Regions from separate parts of the Nonomuraea sp. NPDC000554 genome, predicted to be linked through region 2. Evidence: riboswitches for the same ligand, from Rfam matches in the RefSeq annotation. Region 2 holds a riboswitch; each other region holds the start of a gene.
What was found. A riboswitch is a leader RNA that binds a small molecule or an ion and turns the genes downstream of it on or off. The one in region 2 is predicted to bind cyclic di-AMP.
Positions count from the first base shown of each region.

Region 1: it holds a riboswitch for cyclic di-AMP, as region 2 does, so the genes downstream of both, ABT294_RS44680 (CHAP domain-containing protein) here and ABT294_RS38865 (coiled-coil domain-containing protein) in region 2, are expected to answer to the same signal.
Region 3: it holds a riboswitch for cyclic di-AMP, as region 2 does, so the genes downstream of both, ABT294_RS23780 (C40 family peptidase) here and ABT294_RS38865 (coiled-coil domain-containing protein) in region 2, are expected to answer to the same signal.
Region 4: it holds a riboswitch for cyclic di-AMP, as region 2 does, so the genes downstream of both, ABT294_RS24900 (hypothetical protein) here and ABT294_RS38865 (coiled-coil domain-containing protein) in region 2, are expected to answer to the same signal.

Region 1 is NZ_JBEPDC010000037.1:100,955-103,752, forward strand. It holds gene ABT294_RS44670 (RNA polymerase sigma factor) at 1-10, opposite strand, end outside; gene ABT294_RS44675 (YciI family protein) at 51-479, opposite strand; gene ABT294_RS44680 (CHAP domain-containing protein) at 691-1,371, opposite strand; cyclic di-AMP (ydaO/yuaA leader) riboswitch at 1,385-1,521, opposite strand; gene ABT294_RS44685 (Gfo/Idh/MocA family protein) at 1,640-2,593, opposite strand; gene ABT294_RS44690 (aldo/keto reductase) at 2,666-2,798, opposite strand, start outside.
Region 2 is NZ_JBEPDC010000028.1:27,586-30,383, reverse strand. It holds gene ABT294_RS38870 (hypothetical protein) at 1-109, opposite strand, end outside; gene ABT294_RS38865 (coiled-coil domain-containing protein) at 418-1,362, opposite strand; cyclic di-AMP (ydaO/yuaA leader) riboswitch at 1,368-1,506, opposite strand; gene galT (galactose-1-phosphate uridylyltransferase) at 1,573-2,643, opposite strand; gene ABT294_RS38855 (DeoR/GlpR family DNA-binding transcription regulator) at 2,640-2,798, opposite strand, start outside.
Region 3 is NZ_JBEPDC010000012.1:242,230-245,027, reverse strand. It holds gene ABT294_RS23785 (3-isopropylmalate dehydrogenase) at 1-809, opposite strand, end outside; cyclic di-AMP (ydaO/yuaA leader) riboswitch at 909-1,045, shown strand; gene ABT294_RS23780 (C40 family peptidase) at 1,098-1,655, shown strand; gene ABT294_RS23775 (ROK family transcriptional regulator) at 1,668-2,798, opposite strand, start outside.
Region 4 is NZ_JBEPDC010000013.1:192,903-195,700, forward strand. It holds gene ABT294_RS24890 (MDR family MFS transporter) at 1-572, shown strand, start outside; gene ABT294_RS24895 (DUF5302 domain-containing protein) at 620-820, shown strand; cyclic di-AMP (ydaO/yuaA leader) riboswitch at 996-1,131, shown strand; gene ABT294_RS24900 (hypothetical protein) at 1,315-2,127, shown strand; gene ABT294_RS24905 (hypothetical protein) at 2,264-2,635, opposite strand; gene ABT294_RS24910 (roadblock/LC7 domain-containing protein) at 2,632-2,798, opposite strand, start outside.

The DNA of each region.
Region 1 (2,798 bases), on a different contig from region 2:
TCACCCGCATATCAGAGCAGTCCGCGACCGAGCGCCGCAACGGCCGGAGGTCAGAACTCGCGCTTGTCCCTCAGGAGTTCGCGCAGGTCCGCCTCCCGCTGGGCGGCCTCGGGGGTCATCGACTCCTCCGGCAGGTCGGACGGGTCGAACACCTGCCAGACGTCCAGCCCGATGCCGTTGCCGCCGGGCGGGACGGGCAGCCGCAGCGCCCACTCCAGGGCCTCCTCGCGCGACTTCACCTGGATCAGCCAGAAGCCGGCGATGAGCTCCTTGGCCTCGGCGAACGGGCCGTCGATCACGGTGGCCTTGCCGTCGCTGTAGGAGATCTGCGCGCCGTGCGAGCTCGGGTAGAGGCCCTCGGCGGCCAGCAGGACTCCCGCCTTGGCCAGGGCCTCGTTGTACTCGATCATCTTGTCGACGTACTCCTGGCTGGGCAGCACCCCGGCCTCGGTCTGCTCGTTCGCCTTGCCCACGATCATGAACTTCACTTCGCGTCTCCTTCGGTCGAGGGTGCGGCCTCGTAGCAGCGTCGAACGCGCGTGGCGCGCATCGACAGCGGAGTCGAAGTCTTGCCGAGACCTTTCGGTCCGGGCAACCGTGAGAGCCCGCGAAGCGCGCGCCCGAGGGGAGTGGGCGCGCGCTTCGCGGGCAGGGGGATGGGGAGAGTGGGGGGATGGTGGGGGAGGGGGCTCAGGCCGCGTAGTCGGGGTAGCCGTAGCCGACGACCTGAGACGTGGGACGGACCCGCTGCTCGACGACGCCGTTGCCGGTGTTGCCCTCGATGGTGGAGATCGTGCCGTCACCGTTGGCCTTGACGACGAAGCCGACGTGGTTGATGTCGTCCAGGCTCTTGCTGCCGCTCCAGGCGAAGAAGACGACGGCGCCGGGCTTGGGCGCGGTGCCCCAGTGGTCGTTGTGCTTGAACCACTTGGCGTGCTCGACGGTGTAGGCGTCGGAGCCGATGGAGGCGCCGAGGCCCGTCTTGTCGCCGATCCAGGAGACGAACATCGAGCACCAGGCGGCGTTGATGTAGTCGGCCCTGGTGCCGCCGTCGCGCTGGATGGTCTCGGCGGCGCGCGCCGAGGCGGCGTACCACTTCTGGAACTTGGTGCCGCCGCCCATGGCGTTCTCGGAGGTGCCGATCTGCGCCTTGGCGAGGGAGAGCACCTGCGCGGCCGTGACCTTGACCTTGCCGCTCCGCTCGTGGTCGGCCGGGCGCACCTGCGAGTGCTGGTGGGTCAGCGCGGCGGAGGGGGTGGTCTGGGCGTTGGCGGCCGTGGGTGCGGCGATCGCGGCGGCGATGACGGTCGCGCCGAGAGCGGCGCGGGCGTAGCTGAACTTCGGGGCACGAGCAAGTCGGTGCATGGCCATCGTTCGGGGATACTCCTTGCTTCCATGCCGCTTACCGGGTTAGCTGACGGGTTCGGACGTGGAAGCTGTCCTACGGCACTGACGTGCCGATTCACCCCAAGGAACGTGGGTCCCCGGTTCCGCGCGAGGCGGATTCAGCGGTCACAGGGGGTCCTGTGATGTGTCTTGCGATGGGCAGGCGACGAACCGGACAAACCGGACGTTACGCCTCGAATGCCCTAGAAGGTAATACATGGGGCAAGCAGATTACAAGTGCATAAATGCCCAGCTAGGAGAGTTGCCGCCTAGCGTCCGCCAGAAGCCCCATCATGGCAAGGGAATCGTCAAGGGTTATGACTTGGCTCTCAGTGCGTCCCTCTGCTAGCGCCGCCCGCACCTCGCGCAGCTCACCGACGTAGCCGCTCTCGCCCGGCTCCAGGACGTGGACCTCGTCCTCCATCGACGGCCCCGACAGCACCACCCGGCGCGGCGCCCAGAACGGCGCGTCGATCTGCGCCCGCATCCCGGTGCCCACGACGTAGGCCGCGTTCGGATACGACCCCAGTAACGACGCCTCCACCAGCGCCCGCCTGCCGCCCGGATACAACAGCACCCCGCCGACCTCCGCGTCGACGCCCGAAGGCGCCAGCGAGCCCGTCACCTGCAGCTCCGACGGCATCCCCAGCAGCAGCTGGGCCAGCCCGAACGGGTAGATCCCCAGGTCGAGCAGCGCACCCCCGCCCAGCTCGGGCGCCCACAGCCGGTGCGCCCGGTCGTAGGGCAAGACGAACCCGAACGACGCCTGCACCGACCGGATCTCGCCGAACCGGGGGTCGCCGGCGATCCGCTGGATGAGCGGGTTGAACCGCATCCACATCGCTTCCATCAGGAAGACCCCGGCCTCCCGGGCCAGCCGCACCATCCGCTCGGCGTCGGCGACGGTGGCCGCGAGCGGCTTCTCGCACAGCACCGCCTTGCCCGCCGCGATCGCGGCCTCGGCCACCTCCAGGTGCTGGGCGTGCGGCGTGGCCACGTACACGGCGTCGACGGCCGGGTCGGCGCACAGCTCCGCGTACGACCCGTAGGCCGACTCGGCGCCCAGCGTGGACGCCAGCGCCGCCGCCCTGTCGAGGTCACGCGAGCCGACGGCCGCCACCCGCATCCCCGGCTCCGCCGCGATGACCGCGCCCACGGTCCGCGCGATGCCACCGGTGGCGGCGATACCCCAGGCGAGATCTCTCATGGAGAGAGAGCGTAAAGGATCTACCAAGTTGCGGGCCAGCGCTCCGGCCTTCACTTCAGGCCGGAGAGGAGGTCAACCGAGAAAGTTGAAGGTGTCCGGATCCGGCCCGATCCGGAGACGGCGGTTCATCGCGCCGATGGCGGCCATGTCCTCGACGTCCAGGGTGAAGTCGAACACCTGGACGTTCTCCTTGATCCGCGACGGT
Region 2 (2,798 bases):
TGGCTGGAGCCGCCGCACTGTCGGCCGTGGCGGTGCCCATGGCGAGGAGCGGCGCCAGTGATGTCGAGATGGCGACGGCCCCCGCCCAGGTACGGAGTCGGCGGGCCATCGGGCTGCTCTTGTGCTCGGCGCATGAGTTCATAACCATTCTGATGCAAGGAACGCCGAACAAGTTCGATCAGAATCGCCCTGGAACCCTACTTCGAGCCGGTTTCGTTCAGGTTCCGGCCTAACCGGCGGGCAGAGACGCGCTCGCACCATTCTGATCCGTAGCGAGAACGTCGTCCGTGATCGTCCAAGGCCGTCGCTGGTATCCGAGAGGGGCGGCAAGCTCCCCGACACCCCTTGCCGAAGCGCGTCGCCGTACAGCTCACCGGGCACATGGCCGCCCCCGAACTCTTCGCAGCGCCGAGTAGCTCAGTACATCGAGATGTGCACGTGGTCGTAGTGGTTCTCGGTGATGCTGCCGCGGTCCGACATGGCTTCCCAGCCCGAGCCCTGGTTGATGCGCTGCTTCCAGATGACGTACTTCACGCCGAGCTTGGCCTTGTTCTGCAGGGCCCAGGCGGCGATGTGGTCGCCCAGGGCGTTGTTGACGCTGCTCGGCATGGTGCCGCCGGTGCTCATCATGAAGTCGCAGGCCCGGCCGAGGGGGTGCTCGCCGCTCGATCCCGACCTGAAGCACCCCACCTCGAACGGCAGCGCGAAGTTCTTCTCGATCAGCCCTCGGATCACCCGCATGCGGGCGGTGATGTTGTCGGAGCCGGAGGGCAACTCGGGCGCCCAGCTGCCGTCGGAGCGCCGGCCCGGTCCTGTCGGGACGAGTTGCGTGAGCTTCTTCTGGATGTCCTTGATGACGTCCTGGGCGCCGTCGCGCTGCTTGGCGACGTCCGCCGTGTCCGTGCGGATCTTGGACTCGAGCGCGGCGGCCTCGTCGGAGGCGCGCTTCTTCTCGTCGCGGGCGCTGGCGACGCTCTGCACGATGGCCTGCTGCTCGCTGGTGAGCTGTTCGAGGACGGCGGCGGCGCCGCCGTCGGTGGGCAGCAGGAAGGACGGATCGCCGTTCTGGTAGCGCAGCTGGATGAGCTCGGAGACCCGCCTCTGGGCCGTGGCCAGCGTCTGGTCGGCGGTGGCGAGCCGTTTCCTGGCCCCCTCCGCGTCCTGTCGCGCCTTGGCCAGCTCGACGCGCTTGAGGTTGTAGCTCTCGATGAGCTTGTCGACTTTCGCGTTGAGCTTCTTGAGCTCGGCGCGCAGCTGCGCCTCCGTGGGTTTGGGCGCGGCCGAGGCGACGGCCGGGCTGAAGGCCGCGGAGGCGGCGGTGACGAGAGCGATGGCCAGACTCGCGGGGGACGCAGCCGCCACGTACGTGTTCCTCTCCCTCTGCCGGCCGGGTTAGCTGACGGGTTCGGGCAGGAGTGATGTCCCTACCACCGAAGTGGATTCACCCCGGTTGCGGTGGGTCCCCGGCTCCCGGGCAACGCGCCCGGGATTAGGCGGCAACGGCTGTTACGGCCGGTGCAAAAGGGATGTTAGTAGTAAAACCAAGGTCATGCGACCTCAATCGGAAATCAATTAGTGATCTACCTGTGATCGAAGCATGCGTGCCGCCTCCTCAGGCAGCACGTCGTTGACGAACGCCCCCATCGCCGACTCCGAGCCCGCCAGGTACTTCAGCTTGCCGGGCGCGCGCCTGATGCTGAACAACTCCAGGTGCAGGTAGGCCAGCTCGCGCTGCTGCCGCACCGGCGCCTGGTGCCAGGCCGAGATGTACGGCATCGCCACGCCGAACAGCCCGTCCAGTGCCCGCAGCACCGAGGTGTACAGGGGCGCGAACGCGGCCCGCTCCTCCTCCGACAGCGCCGCCAGGTCGGGCACCTGCCGGTGCGGATACACGTGCACCTCGAACGGCCAGCGGGCGGCGGCGGGCACGAACGCGGTCCACAGCTCGTTCGAGGCGACCACGCGGGTCCCCTCCGCCCGCTCGGCGGCCAGCACGTCGGCGAACAGGTTGCCGCCCGGGTGGCGTGAGGCGGCCGCGAGCTGGAGCTTGGTGCGTGGGGTCACGTACGGGTAGGCGTAGATCTGGCCGTGCGGGTGGGGGAGCGTGATGCCGATCTCCTCGCCGCGGTTCTCGAAGCAGAACACCTGCTCCACGCCGTCGATGGCCGACAGCTCGGCCGTCCGGTCGGCCCAGGCCTCCATGACCAGCTCGACCTGGGAGTCGGACAGGCGGGAGAACGACGAGGAGTGATCGGACGTGAAGCACACGACCTCGCACCGTCCCACTCCCGGCCGTACTTCGCTCAGTCCGCCCACCTCACCGTAAGTACCGAAATTTCCGGAAAAGGAGGGGAAGCGGTTCTCGAACACCACCACGTCGTAGTCGCGCGCCGGAATCTCCGAGGCCCGCGTGTCGGTCGACGGGCACAGCGGGCACTCGTCGGCGGGAGGCAGGAAGGTGCGCGTCTGCCGGTGCCCCGCGATCGCGATCCACTCCTCGGTCAGCGGGTCGTAACGGAGCTCGGACGCCACCGGCCTGGGGTCGAGCGGCCGCCGGTCGATCGCGCTCCTGTCGGCGTCGTCGCGCCGGTCGAAGTAGATCAGCTCTCGGCCGTCGGCCAGATGGGTGATGGTGCGCTTCACTGCGAGCCCTCCGCGATGATCAGTTCTCCGGCCCGTTCGGCCAGTTCCAAGCGTGCGTCCTCGGACAGCCCGGCGTCGCTGATGACCACGTCGGCCTCGGTCAGCTCGGCGATCGTGCTGATGCCGACGGTGTTCCACTTCGTGTGGTCGGCGGG
Region 3 (2,798 bases), on a different contig from region 2:
GCGGTGCGCTCAGGGTTGATGTTGCCGCTGGCGGCCAGGCCGATGCCGCCCGCGATGGCCGCGCCGAGGTCGGTGATGATGTCGCCGAAGAGGTTGTCGGTGACGATGACGTCGAAGCGCTCGGGCTGGCTCACGAAGAACATCGAGGCCGCGTCGATGTGGTAGTAGTCGGTGCTGACCTCGGGGTACTCCTCGGCCACCCGGTTGACGGTGCGCTGCCACAGGTCGCCGGCGAAGGTCAGCACGTTCGTCTTGTGGATGAGGCTGAGTTGCTTGCGCGGGCGCGACTTGGCCTTCTCGAAGGCGTACCGCACCACGCGCTCCACGCCGTAGGCGGTGTTGAGCGACTCCTGGGTGGCGATCTCGTACGGGGTGCCGCGGCGCATGACGCCGCCGGTGCCCGCGTACAGACCCTCGGTGCCCTCGCGGATCACGATCATGTCGATGTTCTCGGTCGGCGTGTCGGCCAGCGGGGTCTCGACGCCGGGGAAGAGCTTGACCGGGCGCAGGTTCACGTAGTGGTCGAACGCGAAGCGCAGGCGGAGCAGCAGGTCGCGCTCCAGGATGCCCGGCGGGACACTGGGGTCGCCGACGGCGCCGAGCAGGATCGCGTCGTAGCCGCGCAGCTTTTCGAGCACGGAGTCGGGGAGCGTCTCGCCGGTTCGGTGGTAGCGGGCGGCACCCAGGTCGTAGTGGGTGGGCTCCAGCTTGACTCCGACCGCTTCGAGGACCTTCAGCCCCTCTGCCACGACCTCGGCGCCGATGCCGTCGCCAGGAATGACCGCCAGGCGGATGTTACGCGACTCCATGGACGGTACCTTACCGGCTCGTCTCGGCTGACGAACACACCGTCTCACTGTCCGGACGGTCCGTTTTAAGCTATTTGCGACCTTTTGACCGTTTCGTTAGAGTCCGTCAGGCCTAATCCACGCAACGGCTGCGTGGAGCCGGGGACCCACTTCACCTGGGGCGAGTCGGCATCGCCGTAGGGCTACTTCCAGGCCCGAGCCCGTCAGCTAACCCGGTCGGCCAGATGGAAGGACACTCCCCTGTCTCGCATCGCCGTCCTCGTCGTCCTGGGAGCAACAGCCGCCGGAATGGCCCTCGCCTCCCCTGCCAACGCCGACTCCGACACCCCCGACAGCATCCCCAGTTCCTCTCCCACCACCACCCTCACCGGCTCTCAGCTCAAGCAGCTCCAGATCAAGAAGACCCCGACCCCCGCCTGGAAGGTCGCCCTCAAGTTCGCCATGAAGAAGCGCGGCATCCCCTACGTCTGGGGAGGGACGAGCGACAGCGGCTACGACTGCTCCGGGCTCATGCTCCGGGCGTACGGGAAGGCGGGGATCGAGCTCCCGCGCACCGCCGCCGAGCAGTACAACGCCTTCTCCAAGAAGATCAGCTGGAACCACCTCAAACCCGGTGACCTGGTCTTCTTCCACGGCCTCGGCCACGTGGGCATGATCTCCCGCCCCGGATACATGGTCCACGCCCCGCACACGGGCGACGTCGTGAAGGAGGAGCAGCTGTCGGACTGGCGCAAGGACTCCTTCGTCGGCGCCGTCCGTCCCGACCCCAAGGGCGTCAAGCTCTGGAAGGAGATCAGCAAGCAGCGCGCCACACCGGCCCCTGCCATGCCGACAGCGACGTTCTGACCCGTAGCGGCCTCATCCCCGGCGAGCGTCGAAGATGAGGTCCCAGGCGCGGGCGCGCGCGTGGGCGACAGCGCCGAGCAGGACGCCGCTGTCGCCCAGCGCGCTCGCCACCACCACCGGACGCAGCGGCCCCAGCTCGGCCACGCGGCTCTCGATCGCGGCCCCGAGCAGGTCGAGGTTGCGCCCGACGCCGCCGCTCAGCACGATCACCTCGGGGTCGAGCACCGCCGCCACCGCCACCAGCAGGCCGCCGATCCGCCGCCCCTCGGCCTCCACGACCGAGCGGGCCACCGGATCGCCGGTCGCGGCGGCGGAGAACACCTCCTTGGCCGTGGCGAGGTCGAGCCCGGCCGCGCGGGCGGCCCGCACCACGCCGGGCGCGGCGGCCACGGCCTCGGTGGCGCCGTGCGCCAGCGCGTCGTCGGACGGGATCGGATCCTCGGCCGCGGGGACGTACGACACCTCGCCGGCGGCGCCCCGCGCCCCGACGTACAGCTCGCCGTTGACCACGATCCCCATGCCCACCCCGGTGCCGATGGAGACCAGCGCGAAGTTCGCCTTGCCCTGCCCCTCGCCGTAGACGTGCTCGCCCACGGCCGCCAGGTTGATGTCGTTCTCGATGACGAGATCGACCTCCAGCGCCGAGCGCAGCCGTTCGGCCAGGTCGGGCCCCGGCAGGTTGGGGGCGAACTCCAGGCGTCCGAGCGCCGGGTCGTACACGCCGGGCGAGCCGACGACCGCGCAGGTGATCGAGGACCAGTCGAGCTCGGCCTTCTCGGCCGCGGCCCTGGCCAGGTCGCCCACCAGCACGGCCAGCTCGGCCGAGCTGCGCGCGGTGTTGCGGCCGTCGGTGCGGCCGGCGAACGTGCCGCGCAGGTCCGCCACCGCCACCCTGATCCAGTCGCGGCCGATGTCGACGCCCGCCACGTGCGCGGACGCCGCGTTCATGTCGTAGAGCGAGGTCACCGGCCCCGGCCTGCCCGACACCTCGCCGACCAGGTGCACCAGGCCGTCCTCTTCCAGCCCGGCGAGCGCGGCCGAGACCGTGGGCTTGGACAGCCCGGTGATCTTGGCCAGGTCGGCCCGCGACGCGGGGCCGTGCTCGTGAAGGTGGTCGAGCAGACGGCGCTCGTTCAGCACCCG
Region 4 (2,798 bases), on a different contig from region 2:
TCCAGGAGGCGCTCGGGCTCAGCGCGACCCAGTCGGGGCTGCGGATCTACCCGCTGACCCTGGCGATGGTGGTCGGCAGCATGGTCATGGGGGCGCTGATGACCAGGACCCGCGTCTACAAGCCCTGGCTCGTGGCCGCGCCGTTCCTGATGGTGGCGGGCACGCTGCTCTGCCTGAACCTGGCCGTCGACACGCCCGGCTGGCTGCTGGCGGGGTGGATGGTGCTCATCGGCCTCGGCATGGGGCCGATGCTGTCGGGGCTGACGGTGGCCGTGCAGCAGTCGGTGCCGCCCCGGTACCTCGGCACGGCCTCGGCCAATCTGACGTTCTTCCGCCAGATCGGCGGCTCGGTCGCGCTGGCGCTGGCCGGCACCGCCTACGCCTCGGTCATCTCGACCGAGGCGCCGCTGCACGGGCTGGCCGCCGCGCACGCCTCGGCCGCCTCGGTGGTCATCCCGTCGCTGGGGGTGGCGGGGGCGCTGGTGGCGCTGGCCGCGCTGGTGGCCCTGCCGGGCGGGCGGCTGCGGCCCATCGTCCGTGAGGAGCGGGCGGAGGCCGGTTTCGCGGCGTGAGCCGCGCCGTGCGAAGCTGTGTGTGTCCCAAACACCAGGAGGTCCTCATGGCGGAAACACCGGAGCCGGAAGTCAGCGAAACCCCCGAGGACGAGTTGAAGCGCAAGTTCCGCGAGGCGCTGGAGCGTAAGCGCAGCCAGCAGGCCGGGTCGGGCGCGGGTGGCAGGGGCGCCGACCCTTCCAAGATTCACGGGGCCCACGGGCCGGCTTCGAGCAAGCGTTCGTTCAGGCGGAAGAGCGGCGGCTGAGACCGGACTGTTCGGGAGGGTACGGCATGGGCCGTGCCCTCCTTTTCTTTTGCCTGCTATGTCGTAAAAGGTAGATCTTCGCCCGTTTTATGGGGTTACCTTTGCCCTTGTCCGTTTTCTTGGGTACAGTCCTGGTGTTATCAGCTAGTGACCTGGCCCTTCACAAGGAAGAGGCGGCTGGCTGACGTCGAATCCCGCGCCCGCGGGAACCGGGGACCCATCTCTTTGGGGTGAATCCGACAAGTGCGTCGGTAGGGCATCTCCACGCCCGAACCCGTCAGCTAACCCGGTAGGCGAGATGGAGAGGACAACCTACCTGATGGTTCACCGCGTCGTACCCCCAGCCCGCGTAGTGTCACCCGCCGCCGACTGAGAGCGGCCCCCCTTCCCCTGAACTTCCAGCGCTCCGCGTAGCGACCGTTTCGGCATACCCGCCCGGCTACGCCCTTGGGAGCGCTGCTTCCCCGTACCCTCACAAAGGACTCTTTGACTTCATGTCTGTACGTCTTGGCATGCGCTCGTTTGCCGCTATCGCCGCCGCCGCGTTCGGTGCGGTGGCCATCGGCGCCGGATCCCCCGCACACGCCGACACCCCCTACGACAAGCAGCCTCTGCTCAAGGGCGGCACCACCGCGTCCTACTTCTGGGACGACTCCTCCGGCCGCGCCGGAGACACCGGTCTGCCCGCCAGCGGCAAGCCCATGCAGAAGGGGCTCGTCGCCAGCCCGAGCTGGCCGCTGATGACCGAGGGCTACGTCGTCTACAAGGACAAGAAGGCGCCGTTCTTCGTCGGCGACCGCGGCCCCGGCGTCCCCTCCAACAGCGGTGTCATGCTCGACCTGGACGCCAAGACGTTCGCCTACCTGACCGGCGGCTCGTTCAACAGCAGCACGCTGGGCGTGGACGGCGTCGGTGGCGAGGGCCACATCAAGATCAAGTACGTCATCACCAAGTGGGGTTCCGGCCCCGGCAAGAAGAACTACCCGGTGGCGTACTCGTCCGGCGCCTGGTCCCGCGTGGACAAGCACCCGGCCAAGCCGCCGACCGTCCTCGTCAAGAAGGACACGGCGGACAAGAGCGAGCCCGCTCCCGCCGCGCCCGCGCCCGCAGCCGCCGAGCCCAAGGCCGCTGTGGCCGCTGTGGCCAACGTGGCCGACGTGCATCCGCAGGCCGCCTCTGCCGAGAGCGAGCCCGCCTCGGGCGCGTCGAGCGGCGTGACCGGCGCGGTCGTGGCCGGCGGCCTGGCCCTGGTCGGTGGCGGCCTGGTGATGGGCCGCGACCGGATCCGCAGGCTCATCCGACGCTGAACCTCGGGAGCCCGCGGACACGGGGACCGCGGGCTCATCGGGAACCCACCCTCAAGGGGCCCGCGGATCAGGGGATCGCGGACACACCTGACGACGGCTTGCGCCCACCCGCACTGGGCGCAAGCCGTCGAGCTTTTCAGACCTCCAGCTTCTCCTCGATGGCGCGAAGCTGGTGGCGGGCCAGGGCCAGGTTGGCGCGGCCGCGGTCGAGAGCCAGGTAGAGGAACAGGCCCTTGCCGCCGCGCCCGCTGATCGGGCGGATGATGTGATACTGGGAGCCGAGCGTGATCAGGATGTCCTCGATGGCGTCCTTGAGCCCCAGCGAGTCCATCGTGCGCAGCTTGGCCTTGACCACCTCGGTGTTGCCCGCGGCGGCCACCTGGAGGTCCAGGTCCTTGGAGCCGCCGAGCGCGCCGAGCGCCATGCCGCTGCCGTGGTCGACGATCGCCGCTCCGATCGAGCCGTCGATCGTCATCATCTCCTTGAGCGAGATGTCCATGCTCGTCATGTCTTCCTCCGTTCGCGTGCTGCGATGGCGGCCAGAGCGGCCGCCGTCCTGCGCCCCTCCAGCCGGAGCAGGCCGAGATTGGCGCCGGGGCCCGCCAGGACTGTGAGGACGATGGTGGGGCCCGCCGCGTAGCAGGCCGCGTAGCCGGCGGTGCCGGAGATGA